DNA from 2 places in the Mesorhizobium sp. CA7 genome. Region 2 is predicted to be linked to the other one. Evidence: predicted binding sites of a transcription regulator. Region 2 holds the regulator's gene; the other holds the start of a gene.
The links. The regulator PhoB, encoded in region 2, activates phosphate uptake and scavenging genes when phosphate is short. The targets are predictions, from matches to a motif close to TGTCATNNANCTGTCAT.
Positions count from the first base shown of each region.

Region 1: LB552_RS20170 (DUF1045 domain-containing protein) is a predicted target of PhoB. The motif match lies at 2,009-2,025, and genes of this name have one in related genera.

Region 1 covers NZ_JAIUHH010000012.1:71,088-78,383, forward strand. Annotated here, with positions in the region: gene iolE (myo-inosose-2 dehydratase) at 1-450, shown strand, start outside; gene LB552_RS20160 (DUF3329 domain-containing protein) at 515-727, shown strand; gene iolB (5-deoxy-glucuronate isomerase) at 1,105-1,917, shown strand; gene LB552_RS20170 (DUF1045 domain-containing protein) at 2,164-2,871, shown strand; gene LB552_RS20175 (alpha-D-ribose 1-methylphosphonate 5-triphosphate diphosphatase) at 2,994-4,133, shown strand; gene phnN (phosphonate metabolism protein/1,5-bisphosphokinase (PRPP-forming) PhnN) at 4,133-4,759, shown strand; gene LB552_RS20185 (ABC transporter ATP-binding protein) at 4,961-5,776, opposite strand; gene LB552_RS20190 (ABC transporter permease) at 5,776-6,507, opposite strand; gene LB552_RS20195 (ABC transporter permease) at 6,517-7,263, opposite strand.
Region 2 covers NZ_JAIUHH010000022.1:20,514-27,809, forward strand. Annotated here, with positions in the region: gene LB552_RS26485 (ROK family protein) at 42-1,283, shown strand; gene phoB (phosphate regulon transcriptional regulator PhoB) at 1,617-2,306, opposite strand; gene phoU (phosphate signaling complex protein PhoU) at 2,323-3,030, opposite strand; gene pstB (phosphate ABC transporter ATP-binding protein PstB) at 3,051-3,854, opposite strand; gene pstA (phosphate ABC transporter permease PstA) at 3,851-4,702, opposite strand; gene pstC (phosphate ABC transporter permease subunit PstC) at 4,706-5,692, opposite strand; gene pstS (phosphate ABC transporter substrate-binding protein PstS) at 5,757-6,815, opposite strand.

The sequences.
Region 1 (7,296 bases), on a different contig from region 2:
ATGGCGGCGGTGGTCGAGACCGAGCCGGAGCTCGACGCCTTCATGCGCAACTCCGGCGAAGGCATTCCGCTGCTGCTCGATGCCGGCCATCTCGCCTTTGCCGGCGGCGACGTGCTGCGCGCCATTGACAATCACCACAAGCGCATCAACCACGTCCATGTGAAGGATGTTCGCATGGGCGTGATCGACAGGCTCGACCGCACGAAACAGTCCTTCCTCGACGCCGTGGCGCTCGGCGCCTTCACGGTGCCGGGCGACGGCTCACTCGACTTCGGGGCGATTGTCCAGCGTTTCGCCGATCATGGCTATGAAGGCTGGTTCGTGGTCGAGGCCGAGCAGGATCCGAAGAAGAACCCGCCGCTCAAGATGGCCCAGGTCGGCCACAAGGAACTTATGCGGGTGATGACGGCCGCCGGCTATACGGTCGAGACGCAGGGTTTTCCGGCCTGAGCAGTGGATTAGTCGGGGCGCCCGGTTTATCCGTTGTGCTTTGGGCAAATCCTGGATTGGCGCGATGAAAGACTATGAGCATCCCTTCTTCCGGCCGCTGTGGCGCCGTATCGCGGTCGTCGCGGTCTGCCTAGTCTGGTCGGTGATCGAATTCGCGTCCGGCACGCCGTTCTGGGGCGTCATTGCGCTGGGCTTCGCCGGCTATGCCGTGTGGCAGTTTTTCTACCTCTATAAGCCGATTGAGGAGAACAAGGCCGAACCCGGACCGAAGGAGTGACTAATCCATGGCTCAGAAGCGTCTACGGATCGGATACTGCGTGCATGGCGGATCGCATGCGTTGGCGATTAGCCGAAACGCCCCTCGCTTCGTCATCCTAGGGCGGAGCAAGGAGCGCAGCGACGTAGCGCAGACCCTAGGATCCATTCCGTGACTTCGAAGCAGCCGCTGCGGTACAGAATTCTGCTCCGCAGCGCCCTTCGATTGAGGTAACGGCATGGATTCTAGGGTCTCCGCGACGGAGCTGCGCTCCTGCTTCGCCCTAGAATGACGAAGTTTGGAGGCCTCGGCCAATCTCGAAGGTTGTGCTGGTTCTGTCAGCCGGCAAGATCTTTGATCCGCAACCAACGAAGGCCAACGGAATAGGAGAGACAAAAATGTCGAAACTGCTCGTCAAGGCCGACAAGGGCCACGGCCATGTCGCTCACGTCACGCCGCAAAGCGCCGGCTGGACCTATGTCGGTTTCGACCTGCATCGGCTTCGTCCGGGCGAGACGGTGTCCGGCAAAACCGGCGAGCGCGAGGTCTGCCTGGTGTTCGTCACCGGCAAGGGCAAGGCATCGGCCGGCGGCAAGGATCTCGGCCTGCTCGGCGAGCGCATGTCGCCCTTCGAAGGCAAGCCGTGGTCGGTCTATGTGCCGCAAGGCGCCGACTGGTCGGTGACCGCCGGTACCGAGCTGGAACTCGCCGTCTGCTCGGCGCCCGGCTTAAGCGGCGGCCTGCCGGTGCGCGTCATCGGACCTGACGATCTCGGCCAGGAGGTGCGCGGCAAGGGCACCAACACGCGCTACGTCACCAACATCCTGCCCGAGGGCAAGCCGGCTGATTCGCTGCTGGTGGTCGAGGTGATTACGCCCGGCGGCCACACGTCGAGCTACCCGCCGCACAAGCACGACCAGGACAATCTGCCGGCCGAATCCTATCTCGAGGAGACCTATTATCACCGCCTCAACCCGCCGCAGGGCTTTGCCTTCCAGCGCGTCTACACCGATGCCGACCGCAACGGCGTGCGCGAGCTGGACGAAGCGATGGCGATCGAGGACGGCGATGTCGTGCTGGTGCCCAAGGGCTATCACCCTTGCGCCGCGTGCCACGGCTACGATCTTTATTACCTCAACGTCATGGCCGGACCGAAGCGGACGTGGAAATTCCACAACGCGCCCGAGCATGAATGGCTGATGAAGGCCTGATCGGCACGCCGCCAAAGCCGTTGGTCCAGCCCCTGAAAAATCGTCGGCTAACGAGCTCTGTGCTGGACTTGCCTTCGAAAACCCATGAAAGCTTCGTCAATCCGTCATGGAAATCACCTATGGCAGCGGTTCCGGTGCATGTCGCCGCAAGCGCTCCGGCGTTTGGGCCACGACTTGCCAAGACAATGACTTGAAGCGCGTCGCATATTCCTTTGGGGCGCGCAGCGCGCTTGACGAGGAACGCCCATGCGCTACGCGATCTACTACACCCCGGGGCAGGACGAGAAGCTGGCGCGCATTGCCGCCAACTGGCTGGGCCGCGACCCGTTCGGCGCGGCGACGCGGCCGGTCGAGGCCGTGGGCGATCTTTCGGCCGCGGAAGTCGCTTTCCATACTGCCTCTGCCCGGCGCTACGGATTCCATGCGACGCTGAAAGCCCCGTTCCGGCTGGCGCCGAACGAGACGGAAGCTTCGCTGCGCGCCGCGCTCGACGCTTTCGCCGAGGCGACGCCGCCTGTGATCATCCCGCGTCTCGTCGTCGGCCAGATCGACGGCTTTTTCGCGCTGGTGCCGGAAACGCAGTTTGCGCCACTCAACGATTTCGCCGGCGAGGTGGTGCGCGCCTTCGATCCGTTCCGCGCGCCGCTGACGGAGGCCGAGATCGAGCGCCGCAGTCCCGATGCGCTGAAGCCGGACGAGTTCCGCAACCTCTGCCAATGGGGTTATCCTTACGTCTTCGACACGTTCCGCTTCCACATGACGCTGTCGGGGCGGGTCGGGCCACAGGAAAGCCCACGTCTTCGTGCAGCGATCGACGGCCTGTTCGCCGATGTGCTGCGGCAGCCGGTGCCGGTGGATGCGCTGACATTGTTCGTCGAAAGCGAGCCCGGCGCCCCGTTCATGGTGCTTTCCCATCATGCGCTTGGCCGCAGGCCTGCCCGCAAGACCGCATAGGGCGGATCAGCGGAAACGCTGAACCGCCCCATCTTTTTGTTTACGCAATTTCGGACGGAAAACCGCAAAGCACTTTTCCTGGAATTGCTCTGAAACGACTGCTTGAGATAGGACCGCCCGAGATGACCGCCGAAACCGTTCTCACCAATGCCCGCATCGTGCTGCCCGATGAAATCGTCGAGGGCTCGCTGTTGTTGCGCGATGGCCTGATTGCCGCCGTCGAGCCGGGTGCCGTCCGCGCCGGCGAGGATATGGGCGGCGACTACATCATCCCGGGCCTTGTCGAGCTGCACACCGATCACCTCGAGGGCCATTACGCGCCGCGTCCGAAAGTGCGCTGGAACCCGATCGCCGCCGTGCTTGCCCATGACGCCCAGGTCGCCACCGCCGGTATCACGACGGTGCTCGACGCCTTGCGCGTCGGCATGGACGAGGATGCCGACCTGAAATCCGACGATGTTCGCAAGCTAGCCGACGCGATCGAGGACAGCGTGCGCCAGGATCGGCTCAGGGCCGACCATTTCATCCACCTGCGCTGCGAGGTCTCGGCGCCGGACTGCCTCGAGGCTTTCGCCAATTTCGAGACCGACGAGCGGGTTAAGCTCGCCTCGCTGATGGATCACGCGCCCGGACAGCGCCAGTTCGTCAACCTCGAGACCTATGCCTACTACTACCAGCGCAAACTGAAGCTGACGGACCGCGACTTCCAGAAATTCTGCGAGAAGCGGATGGCCGAATCGGCCCGCAATTCCGGTCCGAACCGGGTCTTCATCTCGGCCGCCTGCCAGGAGCGCGGCATCGTGCTGGCGAGCCATGACGACGCGACCGCCGGCCATGTCGACGAAGCGATCGAGCAGGGCGTGCGCGTCGCCGAGTTCCCGACGACGCAAGAGGCGGCCAAGGCCTCGAAAGCCGCAGGCCTCGGCGTGCTGATGGGCGCGCCAAACGTCATGCGCGGCGCCTCGCATTCCGGCAATGTCTCGGCGCGCACGCTTGCCGCCGACGGCCTGCTCGACATCCTGTCATCCGACTACATCCCCTTCAGCCTGATCCAGTCGGCCTTCTTCCTCGGCGATGTCGTCGACGGCATCTCGCTGCCGCAGGCGGTCGCGATGGTCTCGAAGAACCCGGCCGAAGCGATCGGCCTCGCCGACCGCGGCGTCATCGAGCCCGGCCGCCGTGCCGACCTGGTGCGGGTGCGCGTCGACGACCATGTGCCGGTCGTGCGTACCGTTTGGCGTCAGGGCGGCCGGGTAGCATGATGATGGTCTCAGCTCTCATCGAGCGCGAGCTGGCCGACAGCCTGCCGATCCGCAACGGCGTCTTCGTCGCGGTGGTGGGGCCGAGCGGCGCCGGCAAGGACACGGTGATCGGCTACGCCAAGGCGCGCTTTGCCGGCGCGACGCGGCTGGAATTCGTGCGCCGCGTCATCACCCGGCCGAGCGACACGGCAAGCGAGGACCACGATACGCTGGCCGATGCCGCCTTTGCCGAGGCGGAGGCCGACGGCGCCTTCTCGCTGTGCTGGGACGCGCATGGCCTGCGCTATGGCCTGCCGGCCGATGTCGATTGGGCCGTGGCCAATGGTCATGTAGCCGTGGCGAATGTCTCCCGCGCGGTCATCCCGGCGCTGCGCGAGCGCTACGCCAATCTGGCCGTGGTCGAGATCACCGCCACGCCGGAAATCCTCGCCGAGCGGCTGGCGGCGCGCGGCCGTGAATCGCGCGGCGAAGTGCTAGCCCGCCTGGCGCGCAGCACCAGCGTCAAGCTGACGGGACCGGACGTGACCTCGATCGACAACAGCGGCGACAAGGAAATCGCCGGCGAACGCTTCGCCGAGGTGCTGCGCAAGGCGATGGCGTTCTCGGATCTGTCGGACATGATCTAAGACCTTCTCCTTCTCCCCTTGTGGGAGAAGGTGGATCGGCGCGCAGCGCCGAGACGGATGAGGGGTGTTGGAAGGATCGCTGCGATGACGAAATGAGCGCTGTGCGCATCCTATTCTTCAGCGCCTCGCTCCGTCCAGCACCCCTCATCCGGCCGCTTCGCGGCCCCCTTCTCCCACAAGGGGAGAAGGGGGCGCAGCGCTTCACTTATTGAAGTTGGCGATGAACTGCTTGAACTGCGGCGTCGGCGGCCTGGCGAACATCTCCTTCGGTTCGCCGGCCGAATCCACCTCGCCCTTGTGCAGGAACATCACCTTGCTCGACACGTCGCGGGCAAAACCCATCTCATGCGTGACGACCAGCATGGTGCGCCCTTCTTCTGCCAGCGAGCGCATGACGCGCAGCACCTCGCCGACCAGTTCCGGATCGAGCGCCGATGTCGGCTCGTCGAACAGCATCACCTTCGGATTCATCGCCAGAGCGCGGGCTATTGCCGCGCGCTGCTGCTGGCCGCCCGACATATGCGGCGGATAGTAGTTGCGGCGCTCCCATATGCCGACGCGCTTCAGCAATGCCTCGGCCTGCTCCAGGCACTCCGCGCGCGGCCGCTTCAGCACATGCGTCGGCGCGGCGACGAGGTTTTCCAGCACGGTCATGTGCGACCAGAGGTTGAAGCTCTGGAACACCATGGCGAGATTGGCGCGGATCCGCTCCACCTGGCGGATGTCGGCGGGCATCTGGCGGCCGTCGCGACCCCGCTTCATTTTGATGAGCTCGCCGTCGACCCGCACTTCGCCGGAATCCGGGGTCTCCAGGAGATTGATACAGCGCAGCATCGTGCTCTTGCCGGAGCCCGAGGAGCCGAGGATGGAAATCACATCGCCCTTGTGGGCCTCAAGCGAAATGCCCTTGAGCACCTCATGATCGCCGAAGCACTTGCGCAGATTCTTGACGCTGATGGCGGGCGTCTCGTCGGAGGACGGCGCGGCTCTCGCGGCAGCGGCGACATTTGCCGACATCACAACACCTCCGGTACGGGTTTGACTTGCTGGCCCTGCTCGGGCGGGGCACGCAGATGCGGCGAAAGCCGGTGCTCGACCCAGGCGAACAGCCGGGCGATCGACAGGTTGAGCAGCAGGTAGATCACGCCGGCGCAGGTCAGCACCTCGATCGGCCGGAACGTGTCATGCTGGATCTTCTGCGCCGTTCCCATCATCTCCATGATGGTGACCACGGACGCCAGCGCGGTTGCCTTGGTCATGAGGATGATTTCGGTCGAATAGGCCGGCAACGCAAGCCGCAGCGCGATCGGCAGCGTGACGAGGCGGAAGCGGGTGAAGGCCGACATGCCGAACGCCTTGGCCGCCTCGATCTGGCCGACAGGCACCGCGCGTAGCGCGCCGCGGAAAATCTCGCTCTCATAAGCCGCGGTATTCAAGGCCATCGCGACGATGGTGCAGTACATCGGATCGCGCAGGATCGGCCACAGGATCGGGCTGTGGCGCACGAAGTCGAACTGGGAGAGCCCGAAATAGACTAGATAAAGCTGCACCAGCAGCGGCGAGCCGCGGAAGACGAAGACGTAGGCGCGGGTGAAATACTCGCCCGATTTGTAGCCGGAAGCCCGCAGCCAGGTCAGGCCGGTGGCGATGATGAGCCCGAAGGCGATGCCGAAGAACCAGATCTCGAGCGTCAGCGGCAGCGCCTTCAGCACGCTCCACATGGTTGAAAGGTAGAAGTCGAAATCCACCGCCACCTCTTATTTCGGCCGTGTGAAGCTTCGGGAGGTGTAACGCTCGGCTTTGTCGAAGATCGGCGTCGAGATCGAGGTCATCGCCAGATAGAGGATGCCGGCGAGCGTGTAGAAAAGCAGCGAATGATGCGTCGAGCGCGCCGCCTTGTTGGCCGTCAGCATCAGCTCGGCGACGCCGGTGACCGAGATCAGCGCCGAGTCCTTGATGGTCAATTGCCAGACATTGCCCAGCCCCGGCACCGCGAGACGCAGGACCTGCGGCATGATCACGAGGCGAAAACGCAGCCAGGCCGACATGCCGTAGGCACGCGCCGCTTCCAGCTCGCCGCGATGGATCGCCAGGAACGAGCCGCGAAAAACCTCGGCCTGATAGGCGCCGGAAATGATGCCGACCGCGAGAACGCCGCCAAGGAAACTCGGCATGTTCAAAATATCGGCCGAGCCGATCGATCCGGTCGAGCGCGCCACGCCGGTCAGGATCTGGGTGCCGCCATAGTAGAACAGGTAGATGATCAGGAGTTCCGGTTCGCCGCGGAAGACGGTGGTGTAGCTCTCGCCGATGAACCTCAATCCGCCGCGATGCGAAAGCTTGGCCGCCGCCACCAGCGAGCCGAGCACGGCACCAATCAGCATCGAGACGACGGTGACGGCGAGCGTCCAGGCGATGCCCCAGAGCAGTTGCACGCCCCAGCCGGCGGCCAACAGCTCATAGGCCGTCGAAACCTGATCCTTGAGATCGTTGAGAAACTCCACTTACGGCTCCTGCGGGCGCCGAGATAGGCATCG
Region 2 (7,296 bases):
TTATCACAAGGCCGCGATGACTGGGGAGGACGTGCGAAACGATGTCGGTCGGAATCCGCCACGACGATTTGCGCCGGCGCAACCGCGCCATGGTGATTTCGGCGGTACGCCGCGCCGGTCAGCCATCACGGACCGAAATTGCCGCCACCACCGGGCTCAGCCACTCGACCATTTCGGCGATCTCCGCCGACCTGATCCAGGAGGGCATTCTCACCGAAAGCAAGGCCAGCGAGCCGACGGCGTTGAAACGCGGCCGGCCGCAGATCGGCCTGGCGCTGAACCCTGAAGCCGCCGCGGTGCTGACCGTGGTGTTGTCGCTGAACTTCCTGTCGGTCGCCGTGATCGACTATGCCGGCCAAGTTGTTGCCGAGGAGCAGCAGCGCCTGGACACGCTTGTTATGCCCCGCGACGAGCTGATCGGCGAATGCGTGGCGATCGTGCGGCGCCGGCTGCAGGATCCCGACCTCGACATTGGCAGCGTCGCCCGCATCGCCATGGGCATTCAGGGCATCACCGATTCGCATGCGCGCTCCATGCTGTGGTCGCCGATAACGCCGCTGACCGACATTCCTTTCGCCGACATCCTAGAGAAGGAGTTCGGCATCTCCGCCACCATGGAGAACGACTGCAACATGATGGCGGTGGCGCTGCAATGGCGCGACCCGGAGCGCTATCGCGACGACTTCATCGCCATCCTGTTGTCGCACGGCATCGGCATGGGTCTCGTGCTCAAGGGTGCGCTGTTCACCGGCACGCATTCATCCGGCGGCGAGTTCGGCCACATGATTCACCGCCCGGGCGGGGCGCTTTGCCGCTGCGGCCGCCGCGGCTGCGTCGAGGCCTATGCTGGCAACTATGCGATCTGGCGCAGCGCCATGAAAATGAGCGAGGACGCCGAGCCGGTCGACGTCGGCGACGCCGACATGCGGGCCCTTGCCGCGAAGGCGCGCGAGAGGGACGGCCCCGAACGGGAGGCTTACCGCCGGGCCGGCGAAGCGCTTGGTTTCGGTCTCGGCAGCCTGTTCGCCCTCATCGACCCGGCGCCCGTCGCCATGGTCGGCGTCAGCGCGGCCGCCTTCGACCTGATCGAGCCGGCGCTGCGCGAGGCGATCGCCCAGACGGCCGGGGGCCAGCACTCCGAATCGATCTCCTTCGACACCGAGCCGAACGAACTGCCGCTGATCCGCGAAGGCTGCGCCATGCGCGCGCTGACCTTCGTCGACCAGGAGATTTTCGCACCCGGAGGCCAGGCAAGAGCGGGGACGGGAAAGAACGTGGCCTGAGGCAGCCTTGAAGAGGTCCGGGGACAGCAGCAGACGCTTGAAATTAGCGAAGGGAAGGCCCCGCAGCTTCGTCATTCCAGGGCGGAGCAGGAGCGAAGCTCCGTCGCGGAGACCCTGGAATCCATGCCGCTACCTCACGCGTCGAGCGCAGCGGCACAGAATTCTGGACTGTCGCAACGCATCGACATCACGGAATGGATCCTCGGGTCTGCGCTGCGTCGCTGCGCTCCTTGCTCCGCCCGTGGATGACGAAGCACAAGCGTCTCGACTAATCGCCAATGCACGCGATCCGATGCTGGAGACAGAATCCATCAGCGCCTCGGCGCCTTAGCCCTAATCTTCCCTGATCGCGTAACCTGCGCCTCGGATGGTACGTATGACGTCCGGCATGCGGCCGTTGTTGACGGCCTTGCGCAGCCGCCCGACATGGACGTCGACGGTGCGTTCGTCGATATAGATCGTCTCGCCCCAGACATTGTCGAGCAGCTGGCTGCGCGAGAACACGCGGCCGGGGTGGCGCATCATGAATTCGAGCAGCCGGAACTCGGTCGGGCCGAGCCTGATCTCGCTCTTCTTGCGGTAGACGCGGTGCGACTCGCGGTCGAGCACGATGTCGCCGACCTTGAGCACGCTGGACAGCACCTCCGGCTTGGCGCGGCGCAGCAGCGCCTTGACGCGCGCCATGAACTCCGGTGTCGAGAACGGCTTGACCAGATAGTCGTCGGCGCCGGTCGAAAGGCCGCGCACGCGGTCGCTTTCCTCGCCCCGCGCCGTCAGCATGATGATCGGCAACCGTTCGGTCTCAGGCCTCATCCTGAGACGCCGGCAGAGCTCGATGCCGGAAACCGCCGGCACCATCCAGTCGAGCACGAGCAGGTCGGGAACGTTTTCCTGAAGGCGGATTTCGGCCTCGTCGCCGCGGGTCACCACTTCGACCTGGTAACCCTCGGATTCGAGATTGTAGCGGAGCAGCACCCCAAGCGGCTCCTCGTCCTCCACCACCATGATGCGTGGCGCGATCATTGGCAGGTACCCTTCGTCAGGCCGCCGGCGCCGACATTGTCGTCTCGTCCTGCTTGGGACGATTCGCGGGCAATTGCGTGCCGGTCAGCACATAATAGGCATTCTCGGCGATGTTGGTCACATGGTCGCCGATGCGCTCGAGATTCTTGGCGCAGAACAGAAGATGCGTGCAGGCGGTGATGTTGCGCGGGTCTTCCATCATGTAGGTCAGGAGCTCCCGGAAGACGGATGTGTATTTGACGTCGATGCGCTCGTCGTCGTTGCGAAGCTTGGCCAGCGCCGTGGCGTCGCCCACCGTATATTCCTGGATCACGGCCTGGACCTGGATCAGCACCAGCTGCGCCATGGAATCGATCGAATGCGTGAGGTCGCGCGGCGCGGCGCTGACGCCGACCGAGCCGACGCGCTTGGCGATGTTCTTGGCGAGGTCGCCGATGCGTTCGAGGTCGCCCGCCATGCGGATCGAGCCGACCACATTGCGCAGGTCGTCGGCCATCGGCTGGCGCTTGGCGATCAGCGTGATGGCACGGTCGTCGAGCTCGCGCTGGCGCGCGTCCATGATGGCATCGTCGGAAACGACGCGCTGCGCCATGGCATTGTCGGTCTCGAGCAGGGCCTTGGTCGAAGCGCCGACCATCGAGCTGGCGAGATCGCCCATGTCGTTGATGAGCCGGCTGATCTGCCTCAGATCCTCGTCGAAGGAAGCGACGGTATGTTCGGCCATGATGATGTCCTCGTATGAGCTCAGCCGAAGCGGCCGGTGATGTAGTCCTGCGTGCGCTTTTCGCGGGGCGAGGTGAAGATCTTCTCGGTCCGGTCGAACTCCACCAGCTCGCCCAGATACATGAACGCCGTCTGCCGCGACACGCGCGCCGCCTGCTGCATGTTGTGGGTGACGATGACGATCGTGTAGTCGGCCTGCAGCTCGTCGATCAGTTCCTCGATCTTGGCGGTCGACAGCGGATCGAGCGCCGAGGCCGGCTCGTCGAGCAGGATGACCTCGGGCTTCACCGCAACGGTACGGGCGATGCACAGGCGCTGCTGCTGGCCGCCCGAGAGGCTGAGGCCGCTGGCGTTGAGCTTGTCCTTGACCTCGTTCCAGAGTGCTGCGCGCTTCAGCGCCTGCTCGACGCGGCTGTCCATCTCGGCCTTGCTGATCTTCTCATAGAGCCTGACGCCGAAAGCGATGTTCTCGTAGATCGACATCGGGAACGGCGTCGGCTTCTGAAACACCATGCCGATCTTGGTGCGCAGCAGGTTGAGGTCCTGCGAACGGTCGAGGATGTTCTTGCCGTCGAGCAGCACCTGGCCCTCGGCGCTCTGCTTCGGATAGAGCTCGTAGATGCGGTTGAGCACGCGCAGCAGCGTCGACTTCCCGCAGCCCGACGGGCCGATGAAGGCGGTCACGCTGCGCTCGGGCAGGGACAGGTTGATGTCCTTCAGCGCCTTCGACTGGCCATAGTAGAAATTGAGGTTCTTGACCTCGATCTTGGCCTTCTCGACGGTCGTGTCGGCTGCGTTCAGGTCGGTGGACAACATCGGTTTCATCTGTCCTCTCTGCGTCCGGTTAGGCTGCGGGCGATGATGCTCAGCCCGAGAACCGTCAGGGTGATTATGAGTGCGCCCGTCCAGGCCAGTTGCTGCCATTCCTCGTAGGGGCTGAGAGCGAACTGGAAGATGGTTACCGGCAGGCTGGCCATCGGCGCATTGAGATTGCTCGACCAGAACTGGTTGTTGAGCGCGGTGAAGAGAAGCGGCGCCGTCTCGCCGGAGATGCGGGCGATCGCCAAAAGGATGCCGGTGACGATGCCGGAGAGCGCCGCGCGATAGGCAACCGAGCGGATCACTACCCAGCGCGGTGCTCCGATGGCGGTGCCTGCTTCGCGCAGCGCGTTGGGCACAAGGTTCAGCATGTCCTCGGTGGTGCGCACCACGACGGGGATCACCAGGATCGACAGCGCGACCGCGCCGGCAATCGCCGAGAAGTGCCCCATCGGCCGCACCATCAGCTCGTAGACGAACAGGCCGATGATGATGGAAGGCGCCGACAAGAGGATGTCGTTGATGAAGCGCACCACCGTCGTAAGCTTCGAGAAGCGTCCGTATTCGGCCATGTAGGTGCCGGCCAGCACGCCGATCGGCGTGCCGACGACGATACCGATGATCGTCATGACGATGCTGCCGTAGATGGCATTGAGCAGGCCGCCGGCATCGCCGGGCGGCGGCGTCATTTCCGTGAACACGGAGAGCGACACCCCGGAAAGCCCCTTGTAGAGCAGGGCGCCGAGAATCAGCGCCAGCCAGGCCAGCCCGATGCCCGCCGCGACGACGCACAGCGTCATCATCACGGCATTCTTGCGCTTGCGGCTTTGGTGAAGCGATGCGGCAGTCGACATCGGTCAGGCTCCCGTGCGGCTATCGATGCGCAACAGCATGTAGCGTGCGAGCGCGAGGATGATGAAGGTGATGATGAACAGGATCAGGCCGAGCGATACCAGCGAGGATGTATAGAGGTTGCCGTCGGCTTCGGTGAATTCGTTGGCGATGGTCGCCGAGATCGTCGTGCCCGGCGCAAACAGCGAGGCGCTGATGCGGTGCGCGTTGCCGATGACGAAGGTGACGGCCATCGTCTCGCCGAGCGCGCGGCCGAGGCCGAGCATGACGCCGCCCATGATGCCGATGCGGGTATAGGGGATGGTCACGCGCCGGGTCACTTCCCAGGTCGTGCAGCCGATGCCGTAGGCCGATTCCTTCAGCACCGCCGGCACCGTGTCGAACACGTCCTTGGTGATCGAGGTGATGAAAGGCAGCACCATGATGGCGAGGATCAGCGACGAGGTCAGCAAGCCGATGCCGTAGGGCGGACCGGCAAACAGGCTGGAGAGCCCCGGTATGCCGTGGAAAAGACTGATGATGAAGGGCTGCACAGTCGTCTGCAGGAACGGCGCGAAGACGAACAGGCCCCAGATGCCGTAGATGATCGAGGGAATGCCGGCGAGCAGCTCGACGGCGATGCCAATCGGACGCCTGAGCGGGCGCGGACAAAGCTCGGTCAGGAAGATGGCGATACCGATGCCGATCGGCACGGCGATGAGAATGGCGATGGCCGAAGTGACGATGGTGCCGTAGATGGGCGCGAGCGCGCCGAAATTCTCGGTGACCGGGTTCCAGGATTCGGTGGTCAGGAAGGAGAAGCCGAACTTCGACAGGGCCTCCCACGATCCGGCGACCAGCGAGATCGCGACCCCCCCGAGCAGAACGAGCACGAGTATGGCGGAAAGGCGCGTCGCCGTCCGGAAAACCATGTCGGTGACGGCGAAGCGGCGCACCGTCGCTTCTCTGGTCCGCAGGGCGGACGATGTCGCGGCTTCGGAAACGGCTGTCATTTAGCCCCTCGCATTTCGAAAGAGACAGGAGGGCGCTAGAGGCGCCCTCCTCATTCGGCGGGAATTACATGCCGGAGTAGACCGGCTTGCCATCCTTGTCGACGATGTCCTTGCCCCACATCTCCTCGACGCTCTTCACGACCTTGTCGGGCATCGGAACGTAGTCAAGCTCAGCAGCCATCTTGTCGCCCTTGGCATAGGACCAGGCGAAGAACTTGAGCGCTTCGGCCGTGGCTGCCGCATCATCGGGCTTCTGGTAGACGAGGATCCAGGTGGCGGAAGTCATCGGCCAGGATTCGGCGCCCGCCTGGTTGGCCAGGATAACGCCGTAGCCCGGCTGCGAGCTCCAGTCGGCATTGGCCGCGGCGGCCGAGAACGCCTTCGCGGTCGGCTCGACCTTCTTGCCGTCCTTGTTCACCATGTCGGTATAGGTGAGCTTGTTCTGCTTGGCATAGGCGTATTCGACATAGCCGATCGCGCCGCCAGTCTGCGACACGTTGTTGGCGACGCCTTCATTGCCCTTGGCGCCGATGCCCACCGGCCATTCAAGCGCGGTGTTGACGCCGACCTTCGATTTCCAGTCGGCGCTGACGTCGGCCAGGTAGTAGCTGAAGTTGAAGGTGGTGCCCGAGCCGTCCGAACGGTGGACGACGGCAATAGCCTGGTCGGGCAGCTTGATGTTGGGGTTGAGCTTCTTGATCGCCGCGTCGTTCCAGTTGGTGATCTTGCCGGCGAAGATGTCGGCGAGCGTCGGACCGTCGAGCACCAGCTCGCCCGGCTTGATGCCTTCGAGGTTGACGACCGGCACGATGCCGCCCATCACCATCGGGAACTGCGCGAGGCCGGTGGAGGTGAGATCCTCGCCCTTCAGCGGCGCGTCGGAAGCGCCGAAGGTGACGGTCTTGGCCTTGATCTGCTTGATGCCGCCGCCGGAGCCGATCGACTGGTAGTTGAGACCGATGCCGGTCTCCTTCTTGTAGGCGTCGGCCCACTTCGCGTAGATCGGATAGGGGAAGGTGGCGCCAGCGCCGGAAATGTCGGCTGCCATCGCGGCGGCCATGCTAAGGGTTGATGCCGCAGCCATTGCAATTGCAACGGCCGCAGAGCGGATGAAATGTCTCATGTGGCCTGCTCCTGTTCGGAAGATGGTCTTTCGGCACCCGTTGTATCGGCGCCCGGTCAGCGCAATAGCCCTCGATTATTACAGTCGCATGACAGTTTCGTGTCAGCCCGGTAACGTCTGGACGAGGATGCTCGGAAGGGTTCCGCAGCGGCCTCGAAGGGCCGGACGGAGTTTGCCGCGGAAATCAGCAACTTGTCTGACTTTTGAAACAAAATTTATCCCGGCGGCCGGATGACGGCCGCCGGGAAATAAAATCCGGACGAGAGTGCGTTGCCTGTAAGCCAGAGCGGATCATGGCCTGGCCATCGCCGAAAACAGGGTCCGTTGGGGTAGAGTCGACGCTGTTTCTTGTCGGCGGTCGCTGCTCCCGCCCGTAACCGAAGAGCGGAATCAATGTCATGATTGTCCGAGCTTGGCGCTTGCTTTGGTATGGTGCGATCGCACCATACGCATGCGTCAGCCCCTTGCCGCCGTCCTGCCC